Regions from separate parts of the Arthrobacter sp. R1-13 genome, predicted to be linked through region 3. Evidence: riboswitches for the same ligand, from Rfam matches in the RefSeq annotation. Region 3 holds a riboswitch; each other region holds the start of a gene.
The links. Region 3 has a riboswitch for thiamine pyrophosphate ahead of thiC (phosphomethylpyrimidine synthase ThiC). Riboswitches for the same ligand answer to the same signal wherever they lie in the genome.

Region 1 (7,084 bases), 350 kb from region 3:
GTACAGGACGGCAAGCCCGTTGGCGGGCAGGCGCGTACTTCCGGTCCCCGCTCGGCGCGGCTGCCCCGTGATGAACGCAGGGCCCAGTTGCTGTCCGCAGCCCAGGAGGTCTTTGTTGCCAACGGTTACCACGGGGCTGCCATGGACGAGATTGCAGAAACGGCACGCGTCAGCAAGCCAGTGCTCTACCAGCACTTCCCCTCCAAGCGGGAACTGTATCTCGCCCTGCTGGACAGCCACCTCACCGCGCTGACCGAACTGTTGCTCGGCGCCCTGAACTCCACCACGGACAATGACGAGCGTGTCCAGGCGGTGATGCGCGCCTACTTCCGCTTTATTGCGAATGATGACCAGGCTCACCGGCTGGTTTTCGAGTCTGACCTCATCAATGATCCGGATGTCAGTTCCAGGCTCGAAACCTTCAACAAGACCTTTGCCGACGCCGTGGCCCGTGTCATCGCCGAGGACACAAAACTTCCGCCGCTGGAAGCACAGCTGCTCGGCCGGGCACTCGCTGGAATGGCCCAGGTAAGCGCACGTTATTGGCTCGAAACAGACGGCAACCTGGACCTCGATGTTGCCAGCGACCTGATTTACCGTTTAGCTTGGCGCGGAATCAGTCGCTTCCCCAAAGAGACCTAGACTACAAATAGAAACTGTCTTCGGAATTTTTTAACTTTGATTGGCTGGGAGGCCTCGCTGTGGAAGTAAAGATCGGCATTCAGAACATCGGCCGTGAAATTGTGTTGGAATCGGCTCAGGATGCTGACGAGGTCGCCAAGGTTGTTGCAGAAGCCATTTCCAAAGGCACTGAGCTCAGGCTGAAAGACGAAAAAGGCCGTTTGGTGATAATTCCCTCCAACACTTTGGGCTACGTAGAAATCGGAGCGGAAGAAGTCCGCAGGGTCGGATTCGGCGCACTTTAATCTGGCAGGAGTTCCACATGCTTTCTCTCGTCATCGTCTCTTTCGTGACGGTAGCTGCAGGCTTCATCATCTGGGCGAATGACCGCAGGCATGCCAAGTACGGCATTCTGATGCCGGCGGGAGTAGCAACGGCGGTAGGGCTTTTGAGCTGGATCCTGTTCATTACCGCCGGATTCGGTTATCAGCCGGGCCTGACCTGGATTCCGTGGATCCTTCCGATGGTTCTGGGCACCGCGGCCTCCTTGGCTGCTGCTCTATACCTTGGGAAGACCCGGGCCCGGCACGACACCGCACGGCTCACTGCCGCACTGAGGCTCTAACGGATCGGGCTCTAAAAGGGTCTAACGGGACGCGGGTCTAACCGGGCAACGCCACAGCGGGTCCTCAGAGGTCCGGCTCGTGGCCTTCTTCGGTGCACAGGCACAACCGGTTGCCTTGGGCGTCAGTCACAACAACCCAATGAGGGGCGTGGCCGTAGTCCATCAGGGCGCCTGTGCCGGCGGTCTTCTCCAGCGTAGGGCCGGACTCCTGCTTGCTTCGGTGGACATCCAGGTGAAGGCGGTTGGGATTTGGCGTGGACGTGTTCTGGAACCAGAGGCCGGGCCCCCTTCCATACGGGTCCACCAGGTCCCCGTAGCGGCCCTTTTTGTACCCGAGGGCAACGCGCCACACCTCTGAGATTTCGGCGGGATCGGCTGAGTCTATGGCGATTTCGATAGTTCTGTAGAGGCCTGGTTCAGCAGTTGCGCCTGCCGCTTCCGCCTCTGCGCTCACCGACGTCGCGGCGGTAATGTCCCGTCGGGTGACTTCCGATCCCGCGTCATGGGACGTAAAGCGGATGAACACCCTGTTGAACCGCCAATCGAGGTCAGGGTGATGGTCCTGTTCTTCTGCCAAACGTCCGACGGCGGCAATGAGGTCCAGCGCTTTGGCGGCCGCCGGCAATTTGTAGACGGTCACCAGGCCCCCGAGGCGGTAACGCCAGTCCGGTAGCCCGGCAAGCGCTTCGTCAATCTGCGGCCGGGTCAGTACGGCTGCTTTTTCAGGTACGACTGGTTCAGGCATGACGCCCTCCTGGAACTGATAGCAGGCGAACAGGTCCGCCGTCGGCCGGCCCGGAAAGCTGAACCAGGCAACCGTGCCCGGAAGGACGGGCTAGAGGAACTCGGCCCGGCCTTCCATGGCAGATGACGCCAAGGCGTGCTCACGGCGCGGAATCCGGCCGGCGGTTTTCGCCAGCCTACCGGCGATGACGGCGTGTTTGAAGGCCTCGCCCATCTGGACCGGGTTCTGGGCCCGCGTGACGGCGGTAGCCAACAATACGGCGTCACAGCCGAGCTCCATGGCCAGGGCGGCATCCGAGGCGGTACCGATTCCGGCGTCGAGCACTACCGGGACAGAGGCCCTGGCAACGATCAGCTCTATATTGTGGGGGTTCAGGATGCCCAGGCCGGTCCCGATGGGCGAGCCCAAAGGCATCACGGCGACGGCACCGAGGTTTTCCAGGCGCAATGCCAGCACGGGGTCGTCATTGGTATAGGCAAATACTTTGAATCCCCGGTTAACCAGCTGCTCGGTCGCTTCGACCAGTTCCACGGCGTCGGGCAGGAGGGTATGTTCGTCGGCGATGACCTCCAGTTTGACCCAGTCCGTCTCAAGCGCCTCACGGGCCAGTTCGGCGGTCATGACTGCGTCCCTGGCGGTGAAGCAGCCCGCTGTGTTCGGCAGCACCCGGATGTTGTGCTCCACGAGGAGCTGGAAGAGGGAACCCGTTTGCGCCGGTGAGTACCGGCGCATTGCAACTGTTGTCAGTTCCGTCCCGGAGGCCAGCAGCGCGGCGCCGAGCCCGTCAAGGCTTGGAGCCCCACCGGTTCCCATGATGAGCCTTGAACTGAAATCGACCCCGTCTATGGTCAGCTCGTCGGTCGCCTTGTATGCCGGACCGGAAGTGGTGGCTACCATCATGTTTCCTGCGTTTCCTGTTGGAGTAGGGCCTTCATGCATTTGCCTAGCCTCCCTGTACTGCGGTGACCAGTTCGACGTCGTCGCCGTCAGCGAGCGCCGTCAGTGACCAGCGGCTCCGCGGAACCACTTCGGAGTTGCGGGCAACTGCAACGCCAAGTTTCTGACCGTCAGCTGCCTGGCCGTCGGGGCCAAGGCTCTTACCTGTAACCAGGGCTACCAGCGTGGTGACCGAGGCGCCGTCGTCGATGGCACGCTCCGCGCCATTGAGGGTGATGTTCATGCTGTTCCTTACTGCGGAGAGGTACCGGCTGTTGCCGGATCGGGGTGACGCCGGACATGACCGGCGGAGGAGCCTGGGGAGAATCGTCCGGGTTCGAAAACTGCCCACCGGGAATCAGACCGGCCCTCCATCAGCTGCAGGCAGATTGATGCGGCCGCCGGAGCCAGAAGTATGCCATGGCGGAAGAATCCTGTCGCCACAATGAGGCCCAAGAGGTCAGCGTCACCTGTGCGGTCCCGTACCCTGCCCAGCAGCGGCGCATTGTCAGGGGTGCCGGGCCGGCCGCGGGCGGTGCATTCAAGCAGCTCCAGTTCGGCCACTGCGGGGAGAAGTACCTGCGCGTCGCGCAACAACTGGTAAATACCTCCGGCGGAGACCGCTGCCTCTGCTGCACCTGCTTCCAGGGCTGCTTCCCGTTGCGTGGCTCCGATCACCACAGTCCCGTCGTCCCTTGGAACGATGTACACCGGCACGCCATGAACCATCCCCCGGACCGTTGAGGTCAGGAGCGGCTGGAGGTGGCCCGGGACGCGGAGCCGGATGATATCCCCGTAGACAGGCCGCAAGGGAAGATCGAGTCCCGGCGGAAGGCCGTCCAGTTTTCCTGTTCCAAGTCCGCTGGCCAGGACAGTCTCGCCGGCATGGATGGCTCTTCCGTTGTCCAGGACGACGCCGGCTACGCGGTCACCATCCCATCGCAGGCCGGCGGCCCTCGCCGGGAGCATTTCGCAGGTTCCCCCGGAACGCTGGGGATCGGCCAGAGCTTCGGCGATCCGGGCAAGGAGCCTTCGAGGGTCCACCTGATGATCGGCGGCGATCCGGTAGGCACCGGAGACGGCGGGACTGAGCAGCGGCTCAATGGAGCGTGCTTCACGAACTGTCAGTGGCTCCACTGTGAGCCCGTTCGCTGCCTGCACCCGCCTCAGATCCTCGAGCGCCCGGCGGTCTGCAGCATCAGCGCCGATGACGAGCGTGGGTGTGGTGAGGTATCCGGTACCAGATGCCTCCGCTTCAGAGGGTCCGTTGACACGGCTGTCGATGGCAGGGGCAAGTCCGGCTGCGAACGCAGGCCAGAGGGCTGAGGCCTCGAGCATGAGTTCCAGCAGGTCTTCCTCCTGGTAGTGCAATTCAGTTACCGGGGCCAGCATCCCGGCGGCGGCCCAGCTCGCGCCGGTACCGGGGGCATCGTCAATCAGGACCACGGAGCGCCCACTCAGTGCAGCTTCCCAGGCGATGGCATGGCCCACCACTCCGCCGCCAATGACTGCCACATCCACGCTGATATCCGTGCCGGAGACGGGCTCGTGCATTGGGCCGGTGGACGTTGTGTGGCTGGATGATGGAGAGAGTGCTGAGTGGGAGAGCACTGGATTCCTTCCCTACGCCGGTACTAACCGGATCAGGTCAAGCGGTCGGCTCTGACGCCCTCTCAGCCCGGCAGTTTATGACAGCTGCTGCGGGCTCCCGCGGTACTCCCCCAGTTTAGAGGAACTAGGCTGGTGCCATGACCGAGCCTGCCGTCCACACCACCGCCCGCCTCTACCTCTGCACCGACTCCCGCCAGGGCCGGGGGGACTTTGAGGACTTCATCGACGCCGCCTACGCAGGGGGCGTTGACATCATCCAGTTGCGGGACAAGCAACTGGAGGCTGCGGAGGAACTGGAGCTGCTGGAAGTCCTGCAGGCCGCGGCCCAGCGGCATGGGCGGCTGTGGGCGGTCAATGACAGGGCAGACATCGCGTCCCTGTCCGGCGCTCCCGTCTTGCACCTTGGCCAGAAGGACCTCCCGCTGCACTCGGCAAGGACGTTCGTCGGCAGTGAAACAGTGATCGGCCTTTCCACTCATACCCCGGGGGAGGTTGATGCCGCTATTGCCGCATCACCGGGGCGAAGCGGCCTGGATTACTTCTGTGTCGGGCCGGTCTGGTCCACTCCCACTAAACCCGGACGGACCGCCGTCGGGCTTGAACTCGTCACTTATGCGGCTGACGCCATCAGGGCGGCAGACCGAATGACTGTCGACGGCATACTCCTGCCCTGGTTCGCAATCGGCGGCATCGACCTCGCCAATGTGGAGCAGGTGGTGGCCGCCGGCGCCTCGCGTGTAGTGGTGGTCCGGGCCATTACAGAGGCAGACGATCCTGCGGCCGCAGCCAAGGCCATCCTGCAAGTGCTCGACGCCGGAGCCTGACCCGGGCTTTACGGTCTGATCAACCGAGCTGTCTCACCATCCGAAGCCGATTGGCTAGCCTGTCAGGCCCAATTGGGTCATGCGCCGGGAGTGGTTCCCCGCCAGCTCCTTCATCAAATCAGCAACCATGAGTTTGGCCTCGGCGTCGTCCCGGACGATTCCCACTCCTGAGTCTGACCCGGGTGGGTCATTACCTTGGCTGGCTATGAGGCCCGACAGGAAAGCACGCTCGAAGCCCACCCGCTGCGCCTGGGTGAGAGCCTCCCCCAGCAACCGCCTCCCCCACAAGGCCAGCCTCGACGCCAACCTGGGATCATCGGACAACGCTTTCTTGAGCCGTACACGAAGAATCTCCGTGACATCCTCGGCTGACTGGACCTGCCGGATCAGCTGCCTGCTTTCCGGCTCGACGTACTCGGACACCGCACGGTAGAAATCAGCCGAAACAGTGTCAATCACGTACGCCTTCATCAGGGACTCGTACCAGTCCGCCGGGCGCGTACGATCGTGGAAATGGTCGATGGCGGGCTGGAATGGCAGCATGGCTTCCTCGGCATCAACACCCAACCCTGCAAGCCTGGCACTTACCAGTTCATAGTGCTGGAATTCCAGCACAGCGATCCTGCCCATAACGGCCCGGTCATGGAGGGTGGGCGAGTAACGGGCGTCCGCAGAGTATCTCTCAAAGGCGGAAAGCTCCCCATAGGCCATGACTCCCAGGAGGTCCGCAAGGAAACGGTCCCGGCGAGCGTTGTCTGTGGGGGAAGTGCTCATGATCCAAGACTAATGGCGCAAATCGGGCTAACCTGATTTTCGTGTCACATCATCGTCTGGCTCCCAGTGTTCACGCTCAGAGCAACCAGCTGGCCGCGGCGCTCAGTGCTCTGCGCACCCGCCTGGAGCTGCCCGGCGCCTTCCCGGACGAGGCCCTCAAAGAAGCTGAAAAGGCCGTTGCGGACCACCGCCTTCCGGACCTGGATCTCACGGCCATCGAGTTCATCACCATTGACCCGGCGTCCTCCACCGACCTTGACCAGGCTGTTTTTATAGACAGGGCCGGTGACGGTTACAAGGTCTACTACGCCATCGCCGACGTGCCCTCCTTTGTGGAGCCGGGCGGCCCTTTGGACGCCGAAACCCGACGGCGGGGGCAGACGTTCTACGCGCCCGACGGTCGCATCCCGTTGCATCCCGAAGTGATCAGCGAGCAGGCCGGCAGCCTGTTGGAAGGTCAGCTGTGCTCGGCGTTCGTTTGGGAATTCGATCTCGACCGGGCGGCAGAAGTGTCAAAGGTTGCCGTGCGCCGGGCGACGGTCCGGAGCCGGGCGAAGCTCAGCTACAGGCAGGCCCAGACACAGCTTGATGCAGGAACCGCGCCACTCGTGTTGCAGCTGCTCAAGGAAGTGGGGATCAAGCGGGTCGAGCTGGAGCGGGGCAGAGAGGGTGCAAGCCTGAACATGCCCGAACAGGAAATCCAACAGCTTCCGGACGGCGGCTACCGGATCATTGCAACACCCCAGCTTCCGGTTGAGGACTGGAACGCCCAGATTTCCCTGATGACAGGCATGGCAGCCGCAAAACTCATGCTGAACGGCAAGGTGGGCATTCTCCGGACCATGCCCACTCCCGACGAGCGGTCCCTCGATAATTTCCGAACTCAGACGCAGGCCCTTGGCAAGCCCTGGGATGGTCAATTCAGTTACGGGGAATACCTGCGCACCC
Region 2 (7,084 bases), 1.4 Mb from region 3:
ACAGAAGCTGATCAATCGTCAGCCCGTACTTGCGCATGACCCACCCGAGGCCGCCGCCCAGCGTGAGGCCCGCCACTCCGGTGTGGGTGACGATTCCCGAAGGAACAGCGAGACCGAACTCCTGCGTCTCGCGATCCAGCTCGCCAAGGAGTACGCCGGCTTGAACACGGGCCGTTCCGGCCTCGGGGTCCACTCGAATCCCTTTCATGGGACCGAGATCAATAAGCATGCCGTCGTCGCACACTGACAGCCCAGGGAAGCTATGACCGCCTCCCCGCACGGCGACCAGCAGGTCTTGCGAGCGGGCGAGCCGGAGGGCAGCGCGTATATCTGCGACACCGGTGCAGCGCGCTATGAGTGCGGGATAGCGATCAATCGATCCGTTCCACACCTTGCGATGGGCGTCGTAACCAACATCATCCGGCCGGAGGAGTTCACCCCGAAAGGATGTCTGTAGTTCATCGACAGCACCGCTGTCGATCTCCGTGCTCTCTGCCATAGCCTCACGGACCTCTCTTCTCTGAGCAGATTCCCACCGTTCGGACTAACTGACAAGAGGGAATCGGGGGACCAATCATCGGCTCAGGCGTGCTCCACCAGGGCCCTAAGGTTGGCTAGCGCCTTTTCGTCGTCTCGCTTGAACATCAGCGTCAGAAGGGGTATGGCGAACCGGGCCAGCCCGGTCACTTGGAAATCCACATTGCTGATGAGCCGACAGGTGTTGGCGCCGGTGGGCTCGACCAGATAGGAGGCGACTCCGGTCATCTTGCCCGAGGGAATCTCGAAGGCGACGAAGCGGCCGGGCTCGTATGCAATGAAGCGGTTACGGGCGACGACCTTCATCCCTGCGAATCGCCGCGTTAATTCATGCTCGGTGCCAACGCCGATAGGACCCAGCGTGATACGCCGTATCTCATCGATGCCGCTTTGCCATTGGGGAGCGTTCGTGTGGTCTGCAACGAAGTCGAAGACCTTTGAAGCCGGAGCCTGAAGCTCAATTCGCGATTCCAGTTGGAGCCTTCTCACGAGGTGTTCTCTCAGCGTCGGAGCCACGCCGTCGCGTGCGAGCTCATGAGGGCCGAAGTCATCGGACCGTTCAGTCCGTGACAGACCTGACAGGGCCATGGCAATGGAGAGGACGGTGCCGAGGACGGTCAGGGGAGTGGTTTTCATATCGGGGTGCCGGAAGGATGCCCGGACGCTGCGCTCACTCAGGTAGCCGTAGATGTACCCGAAGCCTAGCCATCCCAAGGCCCTCCCCACCCAGGGCCGCGGCTTGCCAAAGAGCATCAGGATGCCAATAGCTTGGGCCCCAAGGACCGGCCACGGCGCGGCCATCCCGCTGCCTAGGGCAGGGTTCCACATGTCCCGGGCGACGTTCTCGGGCTTCCCGCGCCCGGACGGAGTGTCATACGGCACCCGGTCACGGATCGCCTTCCGTGCGCCCGCAACGTGGACAAGCAGTTGCGCCATCGAAACCGCTGCGAGGATTTTCATGGTCCATCCCTTACATTGAACCGTGGCTGCAGGGTCAACGTAGCCCTCAGCGGGAAACGGGTCAATACCCCCAATCGGAACGGACAACCGGCACCTAGAGGCCCCGCCAGTCGGCAAGAGTCCTACGCCACCGATTGTGACATCGGCACAAAAATTTCAAGCACCGTCAGGTGTAAACTGGACAACGCCCACAAGGGCAGATTGATTACGACAGGGGAGCGCCGCCGTCGGGCATTACCGGGATTCCGGGAGTGCGATGGATGGGCGCTGAGAGTGCGGACAGCCGCAGACCCTCGAACCTGATCCGGTTAGTACCGGCGCAAGGGAGTCGAGTTCTCAGAGTGTCCGGCAGAAGCGGCGCAATCCGCGGTAGCCGGGGAGCACTTTCCCCTCCTGTTCCTCAGGAGGAAGACATGACTGGAATTTCTGCAAAGCAGACCCCCACTGCCAGCAAAAAGAGTTGGCGCGTTGTGGACATTGTGGTGGCGGCGCTGATTGCCGTCGCCGGAGGCGTGATCTTCTGGGCATGGTCCCAGGGCGCCAACGTTATTTCGGCTCCGCTTAATGCGGTTTACCCGCCCCTGACCGGGCTCTACGCAGGTGGCTGGATGATCCCCGCGGTGCTGGGGATGCTCATCATCCGTAAGCCGGGCGCGGCCCTCTTCTGCGAGACAGTGGCGGCAACGGGCGAGCTCCTCATGGGCTCGCAGTACGGCACCACCGTGCTGATTTCCGGCCTGCTGCAGGGCCTTGGCGCCGAACTGGTGTTCGCGGCGTTTGTGTACAAGAAGTTCAACCTTCCGGTCGCTTTGCTTGCCGGCGCCGGGGCGGGACTGTTCTGCGGCCTGAACGATTCGTTCGCGCCCTGGGGCTGGAACATCGCCTACGCAGCCGGCGACAAGGCAGCCTACATCCTGTTCACGGCAATCTCGGGTGCCGTCATTGCCGGGGCCCTGTCTTGGATCGCCACCCGTGGCCTCGCGAAGACCGGAGTTTTGAGCTCCTTCGCCTCCCGTAAGGCTGCGACGGAGCCCGTCTTCTCCTGATGACTCCGATTCGCGACGGCGGCGTCCGCCCTGCCGGGGTAACGGCACAAGGGTGGGCCTGGCGGCACGCCGGGAGGCCCAGCCCTGCCGTCCAAGGGCTTGATCTGGACATCCGCCCGGGGGAGCGGGTGCTCCTGCTCGGCCCCTCGGGTGCCGGTAAGTCCACGCTCCTGCACGCCCTCGCGGGGGTGCTCGGCGACACGAACGACGACGGCGAGGCCGGGGACTCCGACGAGTCCGGTTCGCTGCTCATTGACAGCCAGCCGCCACGTGCCCAGCGCGGGCGTGCCGGGCTAATGCAGCAGGATCCGGAAACGCAGGTGATCCTGTCCCGGCTCGGCGACGACGTCGCGTTCGGTGCCGAAAACCTTGCAGTACCCCGGGCGGAGATCTGGGCACGTGTGCATGAGGCGCTCGACGACGTCGGGCTGGGTCACTTGCCGTTGGACCACCCGACGTCCGCCCTGTCCGGCGGGCAAAAGCAGCGCCTGGCGCTCGCCGGCATCCTGGCCATGCGTCCCGGACTCATTCTGCTGGATGAGCCCACCGCCAACCTCGATCCAGCCGGGGTGCTGGAAGTCCGTGACGCCGTGAGCCGTTGTCTGGAGAAGACCGGCGCAACCCTGGTGGTGGTAGAGCACCGTGTTGCGGTGTGGAAAGACCTTGTGGACCGCATCGTGGTGCTGCAGCCGGGAGCTTCGAATGAGGGCGCGGTGCTCATTGACGGAACGCCTGACCGGGTCCTGGAGCAGGCAAAGGAGATGCTGATCAGGGCGGGCGTCTGGGTTCCCGGCCATATTCCGGCGACCCGCCCGCGGGGTTCAGTTGCTGCGTTGCCCCCCGGCAGCACCGGTACCGGCCAGCTGCTCCTCGCCGCGGAAGAGCTTGCGGTCTCGCGTGAACAGCCCCGGCGTCGCGGCTTCAAGACGCTTCCTCCCACACCCGTGCAAAGCGGGATATCGGCGCAGGTTCGCGCCGGCGAAGCTCTGACCGTCACGGGGCCTAACGGCTCGGGAAAGTCCACCTTTGCCCTCACGCTGGCCGGGCTGCTGAAGCCTGTGGCCGGAGCGGTATCTGCCACCCTTGAGCTCAGCGCCGGCGCAGGAATTGATCCATACAAGTGGAAGGCCGAACAGCTGATTTCCAGGATCGGCACGGTGTTCCAGGAACCTGAGCACCAGTTTGTCACCGGCAGAGTCTTGGACGAGCTCCTTTTCGGCCCCCGGCATCTGGGTCATGGCGAGGAACGCGTCGACGAACTCCTGGAGCGGCTCAGGCTCACTTCCCTCGTGGACGCCAACCCCTACACACTGTCCGGAGGCGAAAAGCGACGGCTCTCGGTGGCTACAGTACTGGCCGCCCACCCGCAGGTGCTGGTGCTGGATGAGCCCACTTTTGGCCAGGACGCCAACACCTGGGCCGAACTCGCCTCTTTCCTCTCCGAGCTCCTGGACGCCGGAGCCGCAGTGGTTTCCGTGACCCACGACCAGGAATTCTCCTCGGTCCTCGGCGGCACCGAACTCGCAATGGGGACTCCGGAAATGGTGGCATCATGAGGGAAGCCCTGACCCTCCGGGGTGAATCGCTCCTCAGCCGCGCCAACCCGCTGGCTAAGTTTGTCGCCGTCTTCCTCATCACGCTGGTCCTGGCGTTGTCCATCGACTGGGTCTCGGCGACTGTGGCGCTGGGCTTCGAGCTGCTGCTGTTCCCGTTGGCAGGACTGACTCCGTTGCTCCTGTGGCAGCGGGGCTGGCCTCTGATCATCGCCGCAGCCCTGGGCGGCTGGAGTACCGCCATCCTGGCTCCGGACACCGGAAGGATACTGCTCGACGTCGGCATCTGGTCCATCAGCGCAGGTTCCCTTGAACTGGGGCTGGGATTTATGCTCCGGGGGCTGGCAATTGCACTGCCGGCGGTGCTGCTTATGAGCTGCACCGACCCTACAGACCTTGCCGACGCCCTGGCCCAAAAAGCGAAACTGCCGCACCGCTTCGTCCTGGGAACTCTGGCTGCGATGCGCCTTGTAGGGCTTATGGCGGAGGAATGGCAAACCATCGGGATGGCCCGCCGCGCGCGTGGAGTAGGTTCCCGCGGCGCTCCCTCGCAGCGGCTCCGGGCCACGCTGGGCCAGAGTTTCGGGCTCCTGGTGCAGGCCATCCGGCGCGCTTCAAGGTTGGCGGTCACTATGGAGGCGCGTGGGTTCGGCGGAGCCCAGCGGACGTGGGCGCGTGAATCCACGTACAGCAGGCTGGACATCTGGGTGCTCGTGGGCGGAACGGTGATCGCTGCTGCCGCCGTGACTGCCGCGATCGGCGCAGGGACGTGGAACCTGGTCTGGGCGGCAACCGGTTAACGGTGCTGATGTAGCCCTCCCGAACGTTCTGGCTCCCAGGAACGGCCTCACAAGCGGCCCTCGCCAACACGAGCGGTCTGGAGCCGCAAAGACGGCCCGGGCAAGCAACGTTTATGCGGGGCGGGGCCGGTTGCGCCGGGAACCTGCACGGGGAGCCTCTTCTACCCAGTCTCGTATCGCACCAGACGGGTAAGAATGTGTCGTTACTCCCAAAACCAGCCGTTTCTCAGAGTTTGCAGCTCATAAATGATATATTTTTGATATGACTCAAGAGACTGCGGAATCTGTCGGCGCCATGCTTCGCGATGCCAGGACGGAAAAAGGCTGGACCCAGGGCCAGCTGGCCGCAGAGCTTGGAACAAGCCAGAGCGCCATCGCCCGGATGGAACAGGGCAAGCAGAATCTGAGCCTCAAGATGATCCAGCGGCTGGAAACCATCTTCGGCCACGCGATCGTCAAAGTGGGCCGGCCACAGATGACCCACCTCCGGGTGGAAGGCGGACTCACCCTGTCCGGCTCGGTGGACGTAAACAGCAGCAAGAACGCCGGAGTTGCGCTTCTCTGCGCCAGCCTGATCAACAGGGGGACCACTACTCTCCGCAGGCTGGCCAGGATCGAGGAAGTCAACAGGATCGTGGAGGTGCTCACCAGCATCGGCGTCGAATGCACCTGGCTCAACGCCACGGACCTGCAGATCTGCAGGCCGGCAGTTCTGGACCTGGGCTCGATGGACGCCGAAGCCGCCCGCCGCACACGCAGTGTGATCATGCTGCTGGGCCCCTTGCTGGATGAGTCGGCAGAGTATCGCCTCCCCTATGCCGGAGGGTGCGATCTGGGCACGCGTACCGTGGAACCGCACATGCAGGCACTGCGGCAATTCGGCCTTTCAGTTGAGGCAAGCGCAGGATTTTACGCAGTCCAGGCCCCGCTATCGGATGAGCAAGACCGCTCCTTTGTGCTCAGCGAACGCGGCGACACCGTCACCGAAAACGCCATCATGGCCTCAGCACACCGCCGCGGAACCACTGTCATCCGTAACGCCAGCCCCAACTACATGGTTCAGGACCTTTGCTTCTACCTGCAGATGCTGGGCGTGGAGATTGAGGGGGTGGGCACCACCACACTGAAGATCACCGGCCAGCCCTCTATAGACGCCGACGTCGAATATTTCCCGTCAGAAGACCCGATCGAGGCGATGAGCCTCATTACGGCCGGCATCGTAACCAATTCCGAGGTCACTGTCCGTCGGGTGCCCATCGAGTTCATGGAGATCGAACTGGCAACCCTCGAGCAGATGGGGCAGGAGCTGGAGGTGTCCGGCGAGTACTTTGCCCGCAACGGGCGCACACGGCTGGTTGATGTCACAACCAAGCCATCCGAGCTGCATGCTCCCCAGGACAAAATCCATCCCATGCCGTTCCCCGGCCTGAACATCGACAATCTGCCGTTCTTCGCCGTGATTGCCGGGAACGCCGAGGGGCAGACGATGATCCACGACTGGGTGTATGAGAACCGCGCCATCTACCTGACAGAACTGAACAAGCTCGGCGCTCAGGTACAGCTGCTGGATCCACACCGCATTTACGTTAACGGGCCCACTAAGTGGCGCGCTGCAGAAGTGGGCTGCCCGCCTGCGCTCCGTCCGGCGGCTTGCCTGCTGCTCGCGATGCTGGCTGCCCGGGGCGTTTCCGAGCTCCGCAACATCTACGTTATCGAGCGCGGCTATGAAGATCTCGCAGAACGCCTTAACACGCTTGGCGCCCGGATCGAGTACTTCCAGGACTAAGCCCTGCACTGAGCACTGACGCACAATGGATCTATGCGGACCTTTGGCGTGGAGGAAGAACTGCTCATTGTGGACCCTGACACGGGGGAGCCGCTGGCGTTGGCCGACGCGCTGCTGGCCGTCCGGCCCCCCACTGCCGACGACGACGCCCCGGATTCTGAGGGCGACAGGGGACTGACTGCCGAGCTCAAGCTGGAGCAGATTGAAACCCAGACCCTGCCCTGCCGGGACCATACGGAGCTCCTCCAGCAGATCCGGGACGGCCGGGCCATGGCGGACCAGGCTGCCCGGCAGCACGGTGCGCGTGTGGCTGCACTCGCCACGTCGCCCATTGCCTCCATAACCCACACCACACCAGACCCGCGGTATGCGGCCATCAAGGAGCGTTTCGGCCTTACTCTG
Region 3 (7,084 bases):
TGGTTACGCTCCCCCTGTGGCAGGTTCGCACCCAGTAGGCACAAGGACTAATTTTGCCACATGCGGAGCCTTGAGGCGAATCCCTCAGCCCTGATCGTTTCCCGGCTCGTCCGGCCGGCGACGCAGGCGTCCGTCGACGACGTCGTACCCAAGGTCCGCAAATTCCGTACGGTCCGCGCGGGTCAGCTTTGTGGTGTCGAAACCCTCCAGCAGATCCGGGCGACGGGCTGCGGTGCGGCGGTACTGTTCGTGGCGCCGCCACTGGGCGATTTTCCCGTGATTGCCGCTCAAAAGGATGGCCGGCACCTCACGGTCGCGCCAGATGGAAGGCTTCGTATAGACGGGGTACTCCAGCAGTCCGTCCGCGTGAGATTCCTCCACAAGGGATTCCGGATTGCCAACAACGCCTGGCAAAAGCCGGACAATCGCTTCAACCATGGCCAGTACGGCAACTTCGCCTCCGTTAAGGACGTAGTCGCCAAGGCTCATCGGGCGGACAGTAAAGTGCTCCGAAGCCCACTCGATGACCCTCTCATCTATGCCTTCATACCGGCCACAGGCAAAAACGAGCTGCTCTTCTTCAGCCAGTTCGTGGGCCAGCGACTGGTTGAAGCGCTCGCCCGCGGGCGACGGAACGATCAGCACCGGCTTCTTGCCCGCGTGTCCTCCCTCCGCGATGGAGGAGAGTGCCTGCGCCCACGGCTCGGCCTTCATGACCATGCCGGCCCCGCCACCGTACGGAGTGTCATCGACAGTCCTGTGCCGGTCCGTGGTGAATTCGCGGAGGTCGTGCACCTTCAGGTCAAGCAACCCGTCCTGGCGGGCTTTCCCGATGAGGGACAGCTCCAAAGGCGCCAGATATTCCGGAAAGATACTGACGACGTCGATCTGCATTTAGTCGTCGTCCCCGGCTTCGGCGGGTGCGGTTTCGTCGCTGTCCCCGGCGCCGCCTTCTTCATTGATCCCAAAGAGCCCCGGCGGGGGCGTGATCAGCACAAAACCTTCAGCAATGTTGACCTCAGGGACAATCTGTTCCACAAAGGGGACCAGGATTTCCTTGCCGTCAGGTGTCTTTACAGTCAGGAGGTCCTGAACCGGCAGGGTGGTGAGTGCCGCGATGGTGCCTACGACCTCTGACCCCACCCGTGCCTCAAGTCCCACAAGCTCGTGCTCATACCAGCCTTCGTCGTCATCCTCGTCCAGCTCCTCGGTTTCAATGAATAGCTTGGCTCCACGGAGTGTCTCCGCCTCATTGCGGGTCTCGATCTCCTCGAATCCGAGCAGCAGGATGTCCTTGTTCCAGCGGGCGCTCAGAATCGTCAGCGGCCCTGCGGAAGCGGGTTCCACCACGAACTCGGTACCAGGGACAAAGCGATCCCCCGGCGCATCCGTCAACACCTGTACGGTCACCTCACCGCGGATGCCGTGGGGTTTTCCGATTCGTGCCACCTGAAGCTGCATCTGTTCCTCTGTTCCTCTGTTCCGGATTCGGGATGAATAGTTTCGAGCTGCCGCTCTGGGAAGGGTATGGGATCTCAAAAAAGTCCGGCCCCTCCACCATCTGGTGAAGGGGCCGGACCCAAGACAAGTGTTGCTGGCGCGATTACCGGCGGCGGTCGGTGTCGACGACGTCGACCCTGACCTGCTCGCCATTCGCCAATGCCGCCACCACTGTGCGCAATGCACGTGCTGTACGGCCCTGACGGCCGATCACCCTGCCAAGATCGTCCTGATGAACGCGAACCTCGAGGGTATCCCCGCGGCGGTTGTTCTTGGCACTGACCTTGACGTCCTCGGGGCTGTCAACAATCCCGCGGACAAGGTGTTCGAGCGCTTCTGCCAGCAATTTACTCAGCCTCGGTGGTCTCTGCTTCGGCGTCTGCTTCAGCCGGAGCTTCCGCCTTGGCCTTCTTGGTGATGGCTTCCGGGATGATCACGGAGCGCTTTTCCGGAGCAACGAAGGCAACCTTGGGGGCTTTCGTCTTCAAGGTACCTTCCTGGCCGGGAAGACCCTTGAACTTCTGCCAGTCACCGGTGATCTTGAGGATCGCGGCAACCTGCTCTGACGGCTGGGCGCCGACGGACAGCCAGTACTGGGCACGCTCGGAGTCAACCTCGATGTATGAGGGCTCCTCGGTGGGGTGGTACTTGCCGATTTCTTCGATGGCACGACCATCACGCTTGGTGCGTGAGTCTGCAACGACAATGCGGTAGTACGGTGCGCGCATCTTACCGAAGCGCTTAAGGCGAATCTTTACGGCCACTTTTGTGGTCACTCCTGTTTCTGAAACGGGGTCGAACCCGCGTTCTGCACCCGTGGGGCGGGCCATACTAGGGGGTTCTAAAGGACAGGATCCAGACGCGGAGAGAGGGGCCACGCAGATCAAGTACCTACTTATTGTGCCAGATCGACGGCGGGATTTCGACTTGACGCCCGCCCGGCCTTCATCAACCCGTTAGCGCCTACGATGCCCAGACGTACAGGCCGGTCCGATCGTTGTCGTCCACCCCGCTTGCCAGCTCTGCAATCCGCTGGACGTAGCCCTTGGCTTCATCAGCCCCGAAAGGCATGTCATCCTCCGCAGCCCACTGCTCGGCGACATGTTCAAGCACATCGCCTTCGCCTTCGGACTCGTAGCTGAGCAATTCGGCCAGGGCCCGGACCATAGCCGGCGGAACACCAAGAAGAGAGTCGCTTGCCACGTCCACCATTGCCAGTTCATAGTCCGCGCCCGCTGCGTGCACGGCCGCGCCTGCGAGGTCGCCCAACTGCTCGATTTCGAAGTCGCTGATTCCTGGGATGCGCACGGCATCACCGGTGGCCGGCCCGCCGCCGTCGAGCGCTCTGGCCCGCTTCAGCGCGCCGTCGTGGGTGGAAACAAAGATCTCGGTGAACCCCATGGAAATCATCCTCATTCCGTCGCTGCGAGGAAGGTCCTACGATGCGGATTTTGAGCCCCACCGTGGCCGTCCGAATCAGCCTAACGCAGAAGGCAGCCCAACCCGGAAGGCATGACGTCAGCGCACCGCCACTCGGATCCTGTTGCGCCACGGATCCTCAAAGCGGAGTTCCAGGCCGGTGTGGTGGGAAGGTACCCCGGCGACTTTCAGGCGGTCGGCGAGCGCCCCGACGTCGTCCCCTGCGGGAACTTCAATGAGAACTTCCCCCAGCCCCAGCGTGTCCTTGCGTGGTCCGGCGCCGCGGCTGTTCCAGACATTCATGGCCATGTGGTGGTGATAGCCACCGGCGGAGACAAAAAGGGCCTGACCGTGCCAGCCGGCGGTCTTTTCAAAGCCCAGCGTATCCACGTAGAAGTCCTGGGCCGTCTGGACGTCGCCTACCTGGAGGTGGACGTGCCCGACGCCGGCACCCGACTCCCGCTGTTCGGAGACTCTCTCTTCGGTCAGGTGGCGCTGCAGGTAGTGCTGAGGGGGAAGAGGCAAGCTGTCCATTACAACGTTCTTGCCATCCCATGACCACGCCTCACGGGGGCGGTCCCAGTAGAGTTCGATGCCGTTACCTTCGGGATCGTTGAAGTAGAAGGCTTCGCTCACCAGGTGATCGGCGCTTCCCGTGAACAACCGGGGCTCGTAGTGGGCTGCCGTTGCCACGGTGGCCGCAAGGGCCGGCTGGTCTTCGAACAACAAGGCTGTATGGAAGAGCCCTGCTTCGCCACGGGAAGGAACAGCCAGTCGGGGAGCTGCAGCAAGGTGGACCAGGGGCTGGCGGCGCCGGCCCAGGTAGAGCCCGCCATCCTGCTCCGCCACGATCTCCAGTCCGAGGGCGCGCTGGTAGTAATCGGTCATCAGCGTCAGGTCCCGTACCTTGAGCATCACTGTGCCCATGGTGAGGTCGGCGGGAAGCAGATCCTGGCTGCTCGTTTCCGTGGTCATAATTCACTCCTGGTTCGGGGGCCGCCCGGATCGGCGACCTGCACTCATAGAGTTAAATTACTTGAAGGTTCAATTTATTCCCTCATTGAGCATTTCCCCTTGTTAGCACTTCCCCTAACGAAGCACTTCCCCTCTGAGCACGATATGGCGGAGCGTCTTCAGGGTAGTCAGGGATTCGCGGGGGTCTTCGGCGCACACCAGCACATCGGCGCTGGCACCTTCGGTCAAGCCTTCGGCGTCCAGCCAGGAGCGTGCAGCCCAGGCCGCAGAGTCCAGTGCCGCAGCGGCAGGGAGCCCTGCGGCATTCAGGGCGAGGACTTCGTCCACGATCCGTCCGTGGGCTATGACTGTTCCCGCATCTGTGCCGGCAAGGATTCGCACTCCCGCTTCGAATGCCTCCAGGACGCGCTCATTGCGCCGTGCCCACAAGGACCGCATATGGGCGGCGTAGACCGGGAACTTCGCATCTGCCCGTTTGGCGATATCTGGAAAGGTTCCGATGTTGACCAGGGTGGGAACCAAGGCAACACCCTGCTCGATGAAGCGGGGGATGTGGCGCGGAAGGAGGCCGGTTCCGTGTTCGATGCAGTCAATCCCGGCGTCGAGCATGTCATCCAGCGTGTCCTCGGCAAAACAGTGGGCGGTGACCCGGGCACCCTCCTCGTGCGCCGCGAGAACGGCATCCTTCACCGCCCAGGACGGAAAACAAGGGGCGAGATCCCCGGCGTCGCGGTCTATCCAGTCCCCCACAAGTTTGATCCACCCATCACCCGCACGGGCCTGCTTCCTCACGGTTTCCGCCAGATCCCGGGGCTCCACCTCCAGGGCGAGGTTCTTCAGGTAGCGGCGCGTCCTGGCAACATGCCTGCCGGACCTGATGATCCGTGGCATGTCCCTGCGGTGCTGAAGCCATCTGGTATCGCTGGGGGAGCCGGCATCGCGGACCAGCAGGGTGCCGGCATTCCTGTCTTGCAGGGCCTGCGCCTCGGCCACATGGTCAGGCACTTCACCCTCCGGGCCCAGGCCGATGTGGCAATGGGCATCGGCGAGCCCTGGCATCACCCAGCCATCGAGGACGACGCCGGGGTTTCCTGCGGGACGACGAAAGGTCAGCTTCCCGTCTACTGCCCACATTCCGTGTCGCTCCAAGTCAGGTGATGTGAGCACCGTTCCGCTGAATTCAATTATTTTCGGCACGGACAAAAGCCTAACGGCGGACCACCGCAGGATGTTCCCTGGCATGGCGATGCTGCGGCGCCCCGGTTTGTGGGACGCCTCGGGTTGCAGGAGGCATCGGTGTGATAGCTTCATTTACGACCACACGGGTGCCCTTGCAGGGGCTGAGATCGGGCTGACGCAGCCTGCGACCGTTGAACCTGTCCGGGTAATGCCGGCGAAGGAAGTGAGTATTCCCTTGAGTACCCCAGAATCACAGCACAGCCCTGTCCAAATTCCCTCCGGCGAAACGCAGTCCCTGAAGTCACACTCCCTCACCTACGTCTCCGGCGAAGGAAACGGAATCAAGGTGCCGGTGACTGCAATCGCCTTGGAGGACTCCCCCAACGGCGATAGAAACGGTCCTTTCCACGTCTACCGCACGGCCGGTCCCGGCAGCGACCCGGTGGTCGGTCTCAGGCCGTTCCGTTCCGAATGGATAGAAGCCCGCGGGGACACAGAGCCGTACAGCGGACGGGAGCGCACCCTGCTCGACGACGGCCGCTCGGCTGTCCGTCGGGGAGCAGCCTCAGAGGAGTGGAAAGGAGCGCAGCCGGTGCCCCGCCGTGCCGTCGGCGGCAGGACGGTCACCCAGATGCACTACGCGCGTCAGGGAATGATCACCCCGGAAATGCGGTTTGTGGCTCTCCGCGAAAATTGCGATGTTGAGTTGGTCCGCAGCGAGCTGGCGGCAGGCCGGGCCATCATCCCGAACAATATTAACCACCCCGAGTCCGAGCCCATGATCATCGGCAAGGCCTTCTTGGTAAAGATCAACGCGAACATCGGAAACTCGGCCGTGACAAGCTCTATCGCCGAAGAGGTGGACAAGCTGCAGTGGGCTACCCAGTGGGGAGCCGACACAGTGATGGACCTCTCTACCGGCGATGACATCCACACCACCCGCGAGTGGATCATCCGCAACTCTCCCGTGCCCATCGGCACCGTCCCCATCTACCAGGCACTGGAGAAGGTCAATGGAGAAGCCAACGCCCTGACCTGGGAGATCTTCCGCGACACCGTCATTGAACAGTGCGAGCAGGGCGTGGACTACATGACCATCCACGCCGGCGTCCTGCTCCGCTACGTGCCGCTCACAGCCAACCGCGTCACAGGCATCGTGTCACGGGGCGGCTCCATCATGGCCGGCTGGTGCCTCGCCCACCACGAGGAGAACTTCCTTTACACCCACTTCGACGAGCTGTGCGATATTTTCGCGATGTACGACGTCGCGTTTTCGCTGGGTGACGGGTTACGGCCCGGTGCCACAGCAGACGCCAACGACGCCGCACAGTTCGCCGAGCTCGACACGCTTGCCGAGCTCACCCAGCGGGCCTGGGATTTTGATGTCCAGGTGATGGTGGAGGGTCCCGGCCACATCCCGTTCCACCTGGTGCGGGAGAACGTGGAGCGCCAGCAGGAGCTCTGCAAGGGCGCGCCGTTCTACACCCTGGGCCCGCTCGTCACCGATGTCGCCCCGGGGTATGACCACATTACGTCGGCTATTGGGGCCACCGAGATCGCCCGCTATGGCACCGCCATGCTCTGCTACGTCACCCCCAAGGAACACCTGGGCCTGCCGAACAAAGACGACGTGAAGACTGGTGTGATCACCTACAAGATCGCCGCCCACGCCGCAGACCTTGCGAAAGGGCATCCCGGAGCGCACGAGCGGGACGATGCACTTTCCAAGGCGCGGTTCGAATTCCGCTGGCGGGACCAGTTCGCACTCTCACTCGATCCGGTAACCGCCGAGGCTTTCCATGACGAAACACTCCCGGCCGAACCAGCCAAGACTGCCCATTTCTGCTCCATGTGCGGTCCCAAGTTCTGCTCCATGCGGATCAGCCAGGACATTCGGAACGAGTTCGGGTCTGCGGAGGCCCAGGCGCAGGTTGCAGAAATAGCTGCGTTGACGGCCGGCATGCGGGAGAAAAGCGAGGAATTCCTCGCCGCCGGCGGAAAGGTGTATCTG

Region 1: linked by a shared signal. The riboswitch ahead of thiO (glycine oxidase ThiO) and the one ahead of thiC (phosphomethylpyrimidine synthase ThiC) in region 3 are both predicted to bind thiamine pyrophosphate.
Region 2: linked by a shared signal. The riboswitch ahead of M1D88_RS19360 (ECF transporter S component) and the one ahead of thiC (phosphomethylpyrimidine synthase ThiC) in region 3 are both predicted to bind thiamine pyrophosphate.

Annotation. Positions count from the first base shown of each region.
Region 1 is NZ_CP096420.1:3,111,128-3,118,211, forward strand. Features, by position in the region: gene M1D88_RS14340 (TetR/AcrR family transcriptional regulator) at 1-642, shown strand, start outside; gene M1D88_RS14345 (DUF3107 domain-containing protein) at 702-926, shown strand; gene M1D88_RS14350 (hypothetical protein) at 944-1,246, shown strand; gene M1D88_RS14355 (4a-hydroxytetrahydrobiopterin dehydratase) at 1,311-1,991, opposite strand; gene M1D88_RS14360 (thiazole synthase) at 2,082-2,891, opposite strand; gene thiS (sulfur carrier protein ThiS) at 2,935-3,171, opposite strand; gene thiO (glycine oxidase ThiO) at 3,180-4,481, opposite strand; TPP riboswitch at 4,530-4,649, opposite strand; gene thiE (thiamine phosphate synthase) at 4,676-5,362, shown strand; gene M1D88_RS14380 (ferritin-like fold-containing protein) at 5,417-6,136, opposite strand; gene M1D88_RS14385 (RNB domain-containing ribonuclease) at 6,178-7,084, shown strand, end outside.
Region 2 is NZ_CP096420.1:4,167,333-4,174,416, reverse strand. Features, by position in the region: gene M1D88_RS19370 (FAD-binding oxidoreductase) at 1-499, opposite strand, end outside; gene M1D88_RS19365 (SRPBCC family protein) at 583-1,497, opposite strand; TPP riboswitch at 1,700-1,841, shown strand; gene M1D88_RS19360 (ECF transporter S component) at 1,911-2,543, shown strand; gene M1D88_RS19355 (ABC transporter ATP-binding protein) at 2,543-4,099, shown strand; gene M1D88_RS19350 (energy-coupling factor transporter transmembrane component T family protein) at 4,096-4,896, shown strand; gene M1D88_RS19345 (UDP-N-acetylglucosamine 1-carboxyvinyltransferase) at 5,159-6,682, shown strand; gene M1D88_RS19340 (glutamate--cysteine ligase 2) at 6,716-7,084, shown strand, end outside.
Region 3 is NZ_CP096420.1:2,765,425-2,772,508, forward strand. Features, by position in the region: gene trmD (tRNA (guanosine(37)-N1)-methyltransferase TrmD) at 85-894, opposite strand; gene rimM (ribosome maturation factor RimM) at 895-1,461, opposite strand; gene M1D88_RS12790 (RNA-binding protein) at 1,604-1,846, opposite strand; gene rpsP (30S ribosomal protein S16) at 1,848-2,264, opposite strand; gene M1D88_RS12800 (hypothetical protein) at 2,464-2,901, opposite strand; gene M1D88_RS12805 (VOC family protein) at 3,019-3,894, opposite strand; gene M1D88_RS12810 (amidohydrolase family protein) at 4,009-5,091, opposite strand; TPP riboswitch at 5,206-5,313, shown strand; gene thiC (phosphomethylpyrimidine synthase ThiC) at 5,309-7,084, shown strand, end outside.